DNA from 2 places in the Rhodoferax sp. GW822-FHT04A08 genome. Region 2 is predicted to be linked to the other one. Evidence: riboswitches for the same ligand, from Rfam matches in the RefSeq annotation. Region 2 holds a riboswitch; the other holds the start of a gene.
What was found. Region 2 has a riboswitch for S-adenosylhomocysteine ahead of metH (methionine synthase). Riboswitches for the same ligand answer to the same signal wherever they lie in the genome.
Positions count from the first base shown of each region.

Region 1 (5,404 bases), on a different contig from region 2:
CCATGTGGCCCGAGTTCAAGGGGCGTGACGGTTGTCGCACACCCATGCCCTGGAACAGTGCGGCAGCCGACCTGGGCTTTTCGCCTGCCGGCAAGGCTACAGCGAAGCCATGGCTGCCGGTGGCAGAGACCCATCGCAATCTGGCCGTGGACAAGCAGGATGCGGCCTCGGGTTCATTGCTGCATTTCTATCGCCACCTGCTGCGCTGGCGCAAGACCCAGCCTGCACTGTTGGATGGCGACATGCAGTTGCTGGACGTGCATCCGCAGGTGTTCGCCTTTGTGCGCTCCACCGACACGCAGCGTCTGCTGTGCGTGTTCAACTTCAGCGACAAGCCCGCAAGCTATGCATTGCCCGAAGGCTGCAAAATTGCCCGGATACTGCAAGACAGCAAACTGGGCGGCGCAACATGGAATGCGCCCAAGCTGGAGTTGGCACCGTGGGGTGGCCTGTTTGCGCAACTGGAATGAGCATTGGATAACCTACATACCCGCATGAACATCAAAAGCCTTGCCAAGGAACTGGGGCTTTCCACGTCCACCGTTAGCCGTGCCCTGAACGGCTACCAGGACGTCAACGCCCAGACCCGGCAACGCGTGGAAGAGGCCGCCAAGGCCATGGGCTACCGCGCCAATGCGGGCGCACGCAGGCTGGTGCGCGGTAGCACCGAGGCTGTGGGCATTGTGTATTCCGCCGGCGTGGAGTACCTGGGCAATCCGCAGTTTCTGGACATGGCCGGTGGTTTGGCCGAGCGGCTGCATACCGACCACTATGACCTGATACTGGCGGTGGCCGGAGATGAGCAGGATCTGGATATTTACGATCGCCTGTTTCGCGGCGGGCGCGTAGATGCGGTGGTGTTGCCCAACACCCGCGTGCAGGACCCGCGGGTGACCTACCTGCGCAAGCAGGGCTATCCTTTTCTGGCCTATGGCCGTACGGGGGATTGCGGCGACTTTTCCTGGTTCGACTTCGACAATGAAGAAGGCAGCAGGCAGGCAGTGCAGCATCTGAACGGCCTGGGGCATACCGACATCGCCTATGTGCATTCGCCCTTGGAATTGAATTTTGCGATGCAGCGCCATACCGGCTTCATGCGGGGCATGGCACAAGCTGGCTTGTCTTTCGACCCCGCCTGGCTCTCAGGGCCTGCCGTGGATCGCCGCGGTGGACGGGCTGCTGTGCAGGCGCTGATGGGGCTGGCCCATCCGCCTACAGCCATCGTGGTGGACAACAACCTGGGCGGCATCGGCGTGATGCGGGGCCTGATGGACATGGGGGTCACCCTGGGCAAGGAAGTGTCTGTGGTGGTGCACGGCGTGATTCCTGCCGATTCGCTACTGGCTGGGCTGGACGCCACCATGGTGACCCAGCCTACCGCGCACAACACCGGAACGACCATGGCCGAAATGGTGCTGCAGGTGTTGCGTGACCCTCTCTCCGGGCCTTATCAGGTTCTGCGCCAGCCCGAGCTGGTGGTGGGTCAGACAACCGGCCCCAGAGACTGAAAACTGCTGGTTGGGCCGCGCCGCGCCGCATGCGCCTATAATTGCGGCTTCCGAGGAGCGTTGCAGTTCACGCACAGTGAATGAGGCTCGGACCCGGCGGCCCTTCTGGCTGCTGTCTCAACGGCGCTCACCCACTGCATTTGCCGGGTGAGCTCCCTCCCAGAGTTTTCCCTGCGTTCAGTGGCTTTCAAATTAACTTTTGGAGTGAACCATGAGCGTTACCAAGCCTGCCAAGACCGAAGATTTCAAGATTGCCGACCTGAGCCTGGCTCAGTGGGGTCGCAAAGAGCTGACCATTGCCGAGACCGAAATGCCAGGCCTGATGGCCATCCGTGAGGAGTTCTCCAAGTCGCAACCGCTCAAGGGCGCGCGCATCACCGGCTCCCTGCACATGACCATCCAGACCGGCGTGCTGGTGGAAACACTGCAAGCCCTGGGCGCCGAAGTGCGCTGGGCTTCCTGCAATATCTTCTCTACCCAAGACCACGCAGCTGCCGCACTGGTTGCCAAGGGCACCCCGGTGTTCGCCTACAAGGGTGAAACCCTGGCCGACTACTGGGATTACACCCACCGCATTTTTGAATTCGGCCCCAAGGGTTCCAAGACCGAAGGCCCGAACATGATTCTGGACGACGGTGGCGATGCAACCCTGCTGATGCACCTGGGCGCCAAGGCCGAGAAGGACATCAAGGTCCTGGCCAAGCCCGGCAGCGAAGAAGAGATCTGCCTGTTCAACGCCATCAAGGCCAAGCTGAAGGTGGACCCCACCTGGTACAGCCGTCGCCTGAAGAACATCATCGGTGTCACCGAAGAAACCACCACCGGCGTGATGCGCTTGGAAGAAATGGCCGCCAAGGGCTCCCTGGCATTCCGCGCCATCAACGTGAACGACTCGGTGACCAAGAGCAAGTTCGACAACCTGTACGGCTGCCGTGAATCGCTGGTGGATGCCATCAAGCGCGCGACCGACGTGATGATTGCCGGCAAGGTAGCCTGCGTCGTGGGATACGGTGACGTGGGCAAGGGCTCCGCCCAGGCCCTGCGCGCCTTGTCTGCCCAGGTGTGGGTGACCGAAATCGACCCCATCAACGCCCTGCAAGCCGCCATGGAAGGCTACAAGGTCGTGACCATGGAATACGCTGCCGACAAGGCCGACATCTTTGTGACCTGCACCGGCAACAAGGACGTCATCACCTACAAGCACATGGCGGCCATGAAGGACCAGGCCATCGTCTGCAACATCGGTCACTTCGACAACGAAATCGACGTCGCCTCCCTGGAAAAGCTCAAGTGGGAAGAGATCAAGCCCCAGGTGGATCATGTGATTTTCCCTGCTACCAAGGGCAAGAACGGCAAGCCTGAAAAGCGCATCATCCTGTTGGCCAAGGGCCGCTTGGTGAACCTGGGCTGCGGCACCGGTCACCCCAGCTTCGTGATGTCGTCCAGCTTCGCCAACCAGACCATTGCGCAGATCGAACTCTTCACCAAGCCCAAGGAATACAAGGTTGGCAAGGTCTATGTGTTGCCCAAGCATCTGGACGAGAAGGTCGCCCGTTTGCATCTGAAGAAGGTGGGCGCCATGCTGACCGAGCTGACCGACGCGCAAGCCGCCTATATTGGCGTGAGCAAGTCCGGTCCGTACAAGAAAGAAACCTACCGCTATTAAGCGCAGGTCTTCTTAGCAAACCTTATGCGAATAGACCAACTGCTGGTGCAGCGGGGGCTGGCCAGCACCCGCTCACAGGCACAACGGCTGATTGCCAATGGCGTCGAATGGCGTCAGGGTGAGAGCTGGAAGCGCGTCGTCAAGAACGGTGACGAGTTGCCTGAGGGCGCCGAAGTGCGTCTGCTAGACGACTCCGAGGCGCGCTACGTGTCGCGTGGCGGGCTCAAGCTGGAAGCCGCGCTGAAAAAGGTCGGTCTATCGGTTCAAGGGTTTGCCTGCCTGGATGTCGGTCAATCGACCGGGGGATTTACGGATTGTCTGCTGCAGCAGGGTGCCAAGTCGGTGGTTGGTGTGGATGTGGGCAGTGCCCAGTTGCATCCCGCGCTGCGTACCGACCCCCGTGTGCTGTGTGTGGAAAAGGTGAATGCGCGTGCGCTCACGGCCGAGGATTTGATCCAGGCCTACGAGGACAGCACGGGCGAAGACGGCCAGTTTGAAGAGGACGAAGACGCCGAGGACGCGGGTGAAACCGCGTCGGAATTTGCGCCGGAGTTCGACCTGATCGTGGCCGATCTGTCCTTTATTTCCCAAACCCTGGTCCTGCCAGCCATCGTGCCTCTGCTCAAGCCCGGTGGTACTTTGTTGACCCTGGTGAAACCCCAGTTTGAGTTGCAGCCCGGCCAAGTCGGCAAGGGCGGCATTGTCAAAGATCCAGCCATGTACGTCATCGTGGAGCAGCGTTTGCGTGAAGCGTGCGCCGCTCTGGGTTTGACTGTTACCGCGTGGTTCGACTCGCCCATTGAAGGCGGCGACGGCAACCGCGAGTTTTTTATTTGCGCCACCCACGTGGCTGAATGAAACCCGGCACGGCAGCATGCTGTGCCCGGTGAGGTAGGAGATGGTTATGACCGCGAACAAGCGCGTTCCCCTGAGCCTGGAGTTCTTCCCGGCCAAGAGTCCCGAAGTGGCGGCCAAGATGGCCGGCATCCGCAAGGACTTGTATGTTTTGAATCCCGAGTTCTGCTCTGTGACCTTTGGTGCCGGTGGCACCACGCAGGAAGGCACGTTCAGCACGCTGCGCGAAATGGTGTCCGAAGGCATGGCCGCTGCGTCGCATCTGTCCTGCATTGGTGCCAGCAAGGCGTCCGTTCGCGAACAGCTGGCCCAGCTCAAGGCCATGGGCGTGAAGCGCATCGTGGCCTTGCGTGGCGACCTGCCCAGTGGTTACGGCATTGCCGGAGACTTTCGCCATGGCAGCGACCTGGTGCGCTTTATCCGCGAGGAAACGGGCGACTTCTTCTCGGTGGAGGTGGCAGCCTATCCGGAGGTGCATCCCCAGGCAAAATCACCCGCCGCCGACCTGGAAGCGTTCGTGATCAAGGCCCAGGCCGGTGCCAATTCGGCCATCACGCAGTACTTCTTCAATGCCGATGCGTACTTTCGTTTCCGCGACGAGGTCAGCGCCAGAGGCGTGGAAATTCCACTGATCCCGGGCATCATGCCGATCACCAATGCCACGCAGCTCATGCGTTTCTCGGACGGCTGTGGAGCGGAGATACCTCGCTGGATCCGCATGCGGCTGCAAAGCTACGGGGAGGATCTGGCATCCATACGCGCCTTCGGGCTGGATGTGGTGGCCGACCTGTGCAGTCGCCTGCTGGACGGTGGCGTGTCCGCACTGCACTTCTACACCATGAACCAGAGTGCGCCGGTGCTGGCCTTGTGCTCTTGTCTGGGGTTGGCGCCAGCCCAGGCTGCTTCCGTCCGCGCTGCAGCCTGAGAAGGGCGCTTAGCCGCCGCTTTCCAGCGTGAAGGCGGCGTGCTGGTCCTGCCCCAGTGCCTTGACCAGTTGGGGCAAGGCGTCCTTGAGCAAAGCTTTGAGGGTGTGCGGCGGGTTGATCAGGAACATGCCACTGGCCGGCAGGCCTGGGCGTACCACTTCGCCTTCGGCATCCTGCGTCAGTTTGCTGTTCTTGACCGTCAGGGTGGCGCCCAGCCAGCTCTTGCCATATTTGTTGGCCAGGGTCTTGAGCTTCTTGGGAACGTCATGCGCTTCCGGGCGCGGAATGATGGGATACCAGACCGCATAGGTGCCCGTGGGGAAGCGTTGCATGGCATCCACCACCATGGCCTGCACCCGGGCGTAGTCGTTCTTGAGCTCGTAGCTAGGGTCACACAGAACCAGCGCCCGGCGCGATGGGGGTGGCAGGAACTTCTTCAGGCCTTCAAA
Region 1 is NZ_JBXAMW010000002.1:376,055-381,458, reverse strand. It holds gene AC1RMF_RS06315 (alpha-glucosidase family protein) at 1-470, shown strand, start outside; gene AC1RMF_RS06310 (substrate-binding domain-containing protein) at 495-1,508, shown strand; S-adenosyl-L-homocysteine riboswitch at 1,555-1,644, shown strand; gene ahcY (adenosylhomocysteinase) at 1,720-3,174, shown strand; gene AC1RMF_RS06300 (TlyA family RNA methyltransferase) at 3,199-4,032, shown strand; gene AC1RMF_RS06295 (methylenetetrahydrofolate reductase) at 4,079-4,954, shown strand; gene AC1RMF_RS06290 (23S rRNA (adenine(2030)-N(6))-methyltransferase RlmJ) at 4,964-5,404, opposite strand, start outside.
Region 1: another riboswitch for S-adenosylhomocysteine. It lies ahead of ahcY (adenosylhomocysteinase); the one in region 2 lies ahead of metH (methionine synthase).

Region 2 (5,404 bases):
GATGAGATGGAGCCCTGGAACGACAGTCAGCAAGGGCTGGAGGTGATCTCCGTCGTCGACGAGGCGCCGGGGGTGAAGACCTTCACGTTCCGTTCCGACACGCTTAGTTGGTTTCGTTACAAGCCCGGGCAATTCATTACGCTGCAGCTGCCGGCGCAGGACGGCGTTCTGAACCGGACCTACACCCTGTCGTCCAGTCCGTCGCGGCCCCATGCCATAGCGGTGACAGTGAAGGCACAGCCCGGTAGCGTAGGAACGCAATGGATGTTCGACAACGTGAAGTCAGGTTCCCGGCTCAAGGCCATGGGGCCGTACGGCGACTTCACGCTGCACAAGCATCCGGCGGCAAAGTACCTGTTCATCTCGGCGGGCTCGGGCATCACGCCCATGATGTCGATGCTGCGCTGGCTGTACGACTGCGCGCCCGGCGCCGATGTGGTGTTCGTGAACTGCGCTCGCGCGCCGGAAGAGATTGTCTTCCGACGGGAACTGGAGTTGCTGGGCAGTCAGATGCCGGGCCTGTCGCTGCGCTTCCTGGTGGAGCAAAGGTCGTTGCGGGAAAGCTGGCCGGGCTTTGTCGGGCGCATTGATGCGCTGCCACTCACACAGATGGCGCACGATATCCAGCAACGTGAGGTGTTCTGCTGCGGCCCCGATCCCTTCATGCGCACCGTGCAAGGCATGCTGAAGTCTGCGCAATTTGATATGTCGCGCTACCACCAGGAGAGTTTTGGTGCAGCCGAAGCCGAAGTGCTTGGCACGCACGCCGCCGCGGGTGAAGCCCAGCAAGCGGCACCGGCGACATTGCCCATTCGCTTCATGGACTCCAACCTGCAGGGGGAGTGCCTGCCCGGGAAAACGGTTCTGCAAACGGCGCGTGCCAGTGGCGTTCGCATTTCTGCAGCTTGCGAATCGGGCATTTGCGGCACCTGCCGGGTGCGCAAGATATCCGGCGAGGTCTCCATGAGCCACAACGGCGGCATTCTGGACGAAGACATCGCGGAGGGCTACATCCTGGCCTGCTGTGCAAGACCCACAACCGCGCTGGAAATAGAGGCCTGAGTCCCGTTTGCGTACACTACGGGCCGCAATCGCAGGCCGTGAGAGCATGGCCTGCGACCATCCCGTATCTGTATGAAAGAGTTGATGCAAACCTCCACGCCTTCGCGCTACACCCGCGCCCAGCAGCTGCCCGAGATTCTGGACCAGCGGATCATGATTCTGGACGGCGCCATGGGCACCATGATCCAGCGTTTCAAGCTGAGCGAAGCACAGTACCGGGGCCAGCGCTTCAAGGATTTCCACAAGGACGTGAAGGGCAACAACGAGTTGCTGAGCCTGACCCGCCCCGACATCATTTCCGATATCCATGAAGGCTATCTGGCAGCCGGCGCCGATCTGATTGAAACCAATACCTTCGGGGCCACGACGATTGCGCAGGCCGACTACGATATGGCGGACCTGGCCGTTGAAATGAATGCGGCATCGGCCCGCCTGGCCCGCGCAGCATGCGACAAGTTTTCCACGCCGGACAAGCCGCGCTTTGTGGTGGGCGCACTGGGCCCCACACCCAAGACCGCCAGCATCAGCCCGGATGTGAATGATCCGGGTGCACGCAATATCGACTTTGAACAGCTCAACGTGGCCTACTACGAGCAGACCCGTGCGCTGGTTGAGGGCGGGGCCGATGTGCTGCTGGTCGAAACCATCTTCGATACCTTGAATGCCAAAGCGGCCCTGTTTGCCATTGACCGCTATTTCGAGGACTCAGGCGAGCGCCTGCCCATCATCATCAGCGGCACGGTGACGGATGCGTCGGGGCGCATTCTGAGCGGCCAGACCGTCACCGCCTTCTGGCACAGCGTACGCCATGCACAGCCCCTGGCGGTCGGACTGAATTGCGCGCTGGGTGCGGCGCTGATGCGCCCTTACATCCAGGAACTGCACCGGGCGGCACCCGACACCTTCATCAGTTGCTACCCCAATGCAGGTCTGCCCAACCCCATGGCGGAGACCGGATTCGACGAGACACCGGAAGTCACCAGCCGGCTGCTGCACGAATTTGCGCAGGAGGGCTTGGTCAACATCGTGGGCGGCTGTTGCGGCACCACGCCCCAGCACATCAGCGCGATTGCCCGGGAAGTCAGCCCGTTTTCTCCGCGCACGCTGCACCAGGCGGCTTTCTACCGTTAGAATCGCCGCTCATCCAAGGAGCGTTGCAGTGCGGGCGAGGGCCCCACCAGGCTTGGATCTGCACTTTCATTGCAACGACGCTCACCTGATATTCCTACATCGGTGAGTCACATGCTTCGTTCTCAATACCTCGCACCCATGATGCTGTCCGGCCTGGAGCCGGTTGTCATCAACGCGGATACCCTGTTTGTCAACATTGGTGAGCGCACCAATGTGACGGGCTCCAAGGCCTTTGCCCGCATGATTCTCAACGGCGAGTTCGAGCAGGCCCTGGCCGTGGCACGCCAGCAGGTCGAAAACGGCGCACAGATCATCGACATCAACATGGACGAGGCCATGCTCGACAGCCAGGCTGCCATGGTGCGGTTTCTGCAGCTGATCGCCAGCGAGCCCGACATTTCGCGCGTGCCCATCATGATTGACTCCAGCAAATGGAGCGTGATCGAAGCCGGCCTGCGTTGTGTGCAGGGCAAATCCATCGTCAACTCCATCAGCATGAAAGAGGGCGAGCAGGCATTCAAGCAGCAGGCCAAGCTGGTGCGGCGCTACGGTGCGGCGGCGGTGGTGATGGCTTTTGACGAGCAGGGCCAGGCCGACACCTACCAGCGCAAGATCGACATCTGTGCGCGTGCCTATCGCATCCTGGTCGATGAGGTGGGTTTCCCACCCGAAGACATTATTTTTGATCCCAACATCTTTGCCATTGCCACCGGCATCGAGGAGCACAACAACTACGCGGTGGACTTCATCGAAGCCACCCGCTGGATCAAGCAGAACCTGCCGGGCGCCAAGGTGTCGGGCGGCGTGTCCAACGTCAGCTTTTCCTTTCGCGGCAATGACCCGGTGCGCGAGGCAATCCATACGGTGTTTCTGTACCACGCCATCCAGGCGGGAATGGACATGGGCATCGTCAATGCCGGCATGGTGGGTGTGTATGACGAACTGGCACCCGAGCTGCGCGAGCGCGTCGAGGACGTGGTGCTCAACCGCCGTGCCGATGCCGGTGAGCGCCTGGTGGAAATTGCCGAGAGCACACGTGGTGCCGCGCGCGACGAGAGCCGCAGGCTGGACTGGCGCGGAACGCCGGACGCACCCGTGTCGGTCGGGCAGCGGCTCAGCCATGCGCTGGTGCATGGCATCACCGATTTCATCACCGAAGATACCGAGGAGGCCTATCGCGACTTGCTGGCCCAGGGCGGGAGACCGCTGCATGTCATCGAAGGCCCGCTCATGGACGGCATGAATGTGGTGGGTGACCTGTTTGGCCAGGGCAAGATGTTCCTGCCTCAGGTGGTCAAGAGCGCACGCGTCATGAAGCAGGCCGTGGCGCACCTGTTGCCCTACATCGAGGCCGAAAAGGCCGCGATGGTGGAAGCGGGCGGGGAAGCCAAGGCCAAGGGCAAGATCGTCATTGCCACCGTCAAGGGTGATGTGCATGACATCGGCAAGAACATCGTGACCGTGGTGCTCCAGTGCAACAACTTCGAAGTGGTCAACATGGGCGTGATGGTGCCCTGCCACGAAATCCTGGCCCGCGCCAAGGTGGAGGGTGCCGACATGATCGGCCTGTCCGGGCTGATCACTCCCAGTCTGGAAGAGATGGCCTATGTGGCTGGCGAGATGCAGAAGGATGACTACTTCCGCATCCGCAAGATTCCGCTGCTCATTGGTGGCGCCACCACCAGTCGGGTGCATACAGCGGTCAAGATTGCGCCGCATTACGAGGGACCGGTTGTCTATGTGCCGGACGCCTCGCGCAGCGTGGGCGTGGCGCAAAGCCTGCTGGGCGAGCAGGCGGCCAGCTACCTGGAGACGCTGGCTGCGGACAACGACAAGGTCCGCGAACAGCACGCCAACAAAAAGCAGGTTGTGTTGTGGTCGTTGGAGCGCGCGCGCGCCAACAAGATGCCGCTGGACTGGACGGCCTTCCAGCCCACCCGCCCCAAGTTCATTGGCCGACGCGTGTTTCGCAACTTTGACCTGAGCGAGCTGGCACGCTTCATCGACTGGGGGCCGTTCTTCCAGACCTGGGATCTGGCGGGTCCGTACCCCGCCATCCTGCAGGATGAGGTGGTGGGCGTGCAGGCGCAGCAGGTGTTGCGCGACGGGCAGGCATTGCTCAAGCGGGCCATTGATGGCCGCTGGCTGACGGCGAATGCGGTGCTTGGGCTGTACCCGGCCAACACGGTGCATGACGACGACATAGAGCTCTACACCGATGAGTCGCGCAGCCAGGTGGCCATGACCTGGTACGGCTTGCGCCAGCAGTCGCCCAAGCAGGAAATCGATGGCGTCATGCGACCCAGCCGCTGCCTGGCGGACTTTGTCGCACCCAAAGGTGTTGCGCCGGACTATGTGGGCGTGTTTGCCGTGACGGCCGGTATTGGCGCTGAGAAACGCGAGCAGATCTTCATGGACGCACACGACGACTACAGCGCCATCATGTTCAAGGCCATTGCGGACCGTCTGGCAGAGGCCCTTGCCGAATGCCTGCACCACCGGGTACGCACCGACTGGTGGGGCTATGCGCCAGATGAAAACCTGGATATGGAGGCCATGATCAGCGAGCGCTACCGTGGCATACGTCCGGCGCCGGGCTACCCGGCCTGCCCGGACCACAGCGCCAAGAAGGACATGTTTGACCTGCTGCAGTGCGCAGACATCGGCATGGAGCTGACCGAAAGCCTGGCCATGCATCCTGCCGCCAGTGTCAGCGGCTTCTACCTGGGACACCCGCAGGCCAGTTATTTCAACGTCGGCAAAATCGGTGACGACCAGTTGCAGGAGCTGTGCCAGCGCCGCCAGATGCAGCCGGCTGAGCTCTCGCGGTTGCTGGCGCCCAATCTGTGAGCGAAAGGCCGGTTGCAGCCAGAGTCAAGGGGCCGAATGTCTCGTCAGGAACGGTAATGCGTGTTGAAGCACTTCGTCGGGTGCCTCTTCTGCCATCAAGTGCCCACAATCAATCGTGGCCCCTTCGACCTGATTGGCCCAGGTTCTCCAGATTTCTTCCGGGGTGGGGCTGGTGGTAACTGATTTGTTCCACAAGATCTGAACGGGGCAAGCTACTTTGTGGCCGTTGGCCAAATCCACTTTGTCATGCTCGAGGTCAATGGAAGCGGCGGCTCGACAATCTTCCATCATGGCGTGCCGCACGGACTCCCTTGCAAATGCGCGGTGGTACTCGGCACGGCACTCGGAATGGATGGCTGAC
Region 2 is NZ_JBXAMW010000014.1:51,877-57,280, forward strand. It holds gene AC1RMF_RS21220 (FAD-binding oxidoreductase) at 1-1,062, shown strand, start outside; gene AC1RMF_RS21225 (homocysteine S-methyltransferase family protein) at 1,147-2,193, shown strand; S-adenosyl-L-homocysteine riboswitch at 2,203-2,283, shown strand; gene metH (methionine synthase) at 2,305-5,043, shown strand; gene AC1RMF_RS21235 (alpha/beta fold hydrolase) at 5,068-5,404, opposite strand, start outside.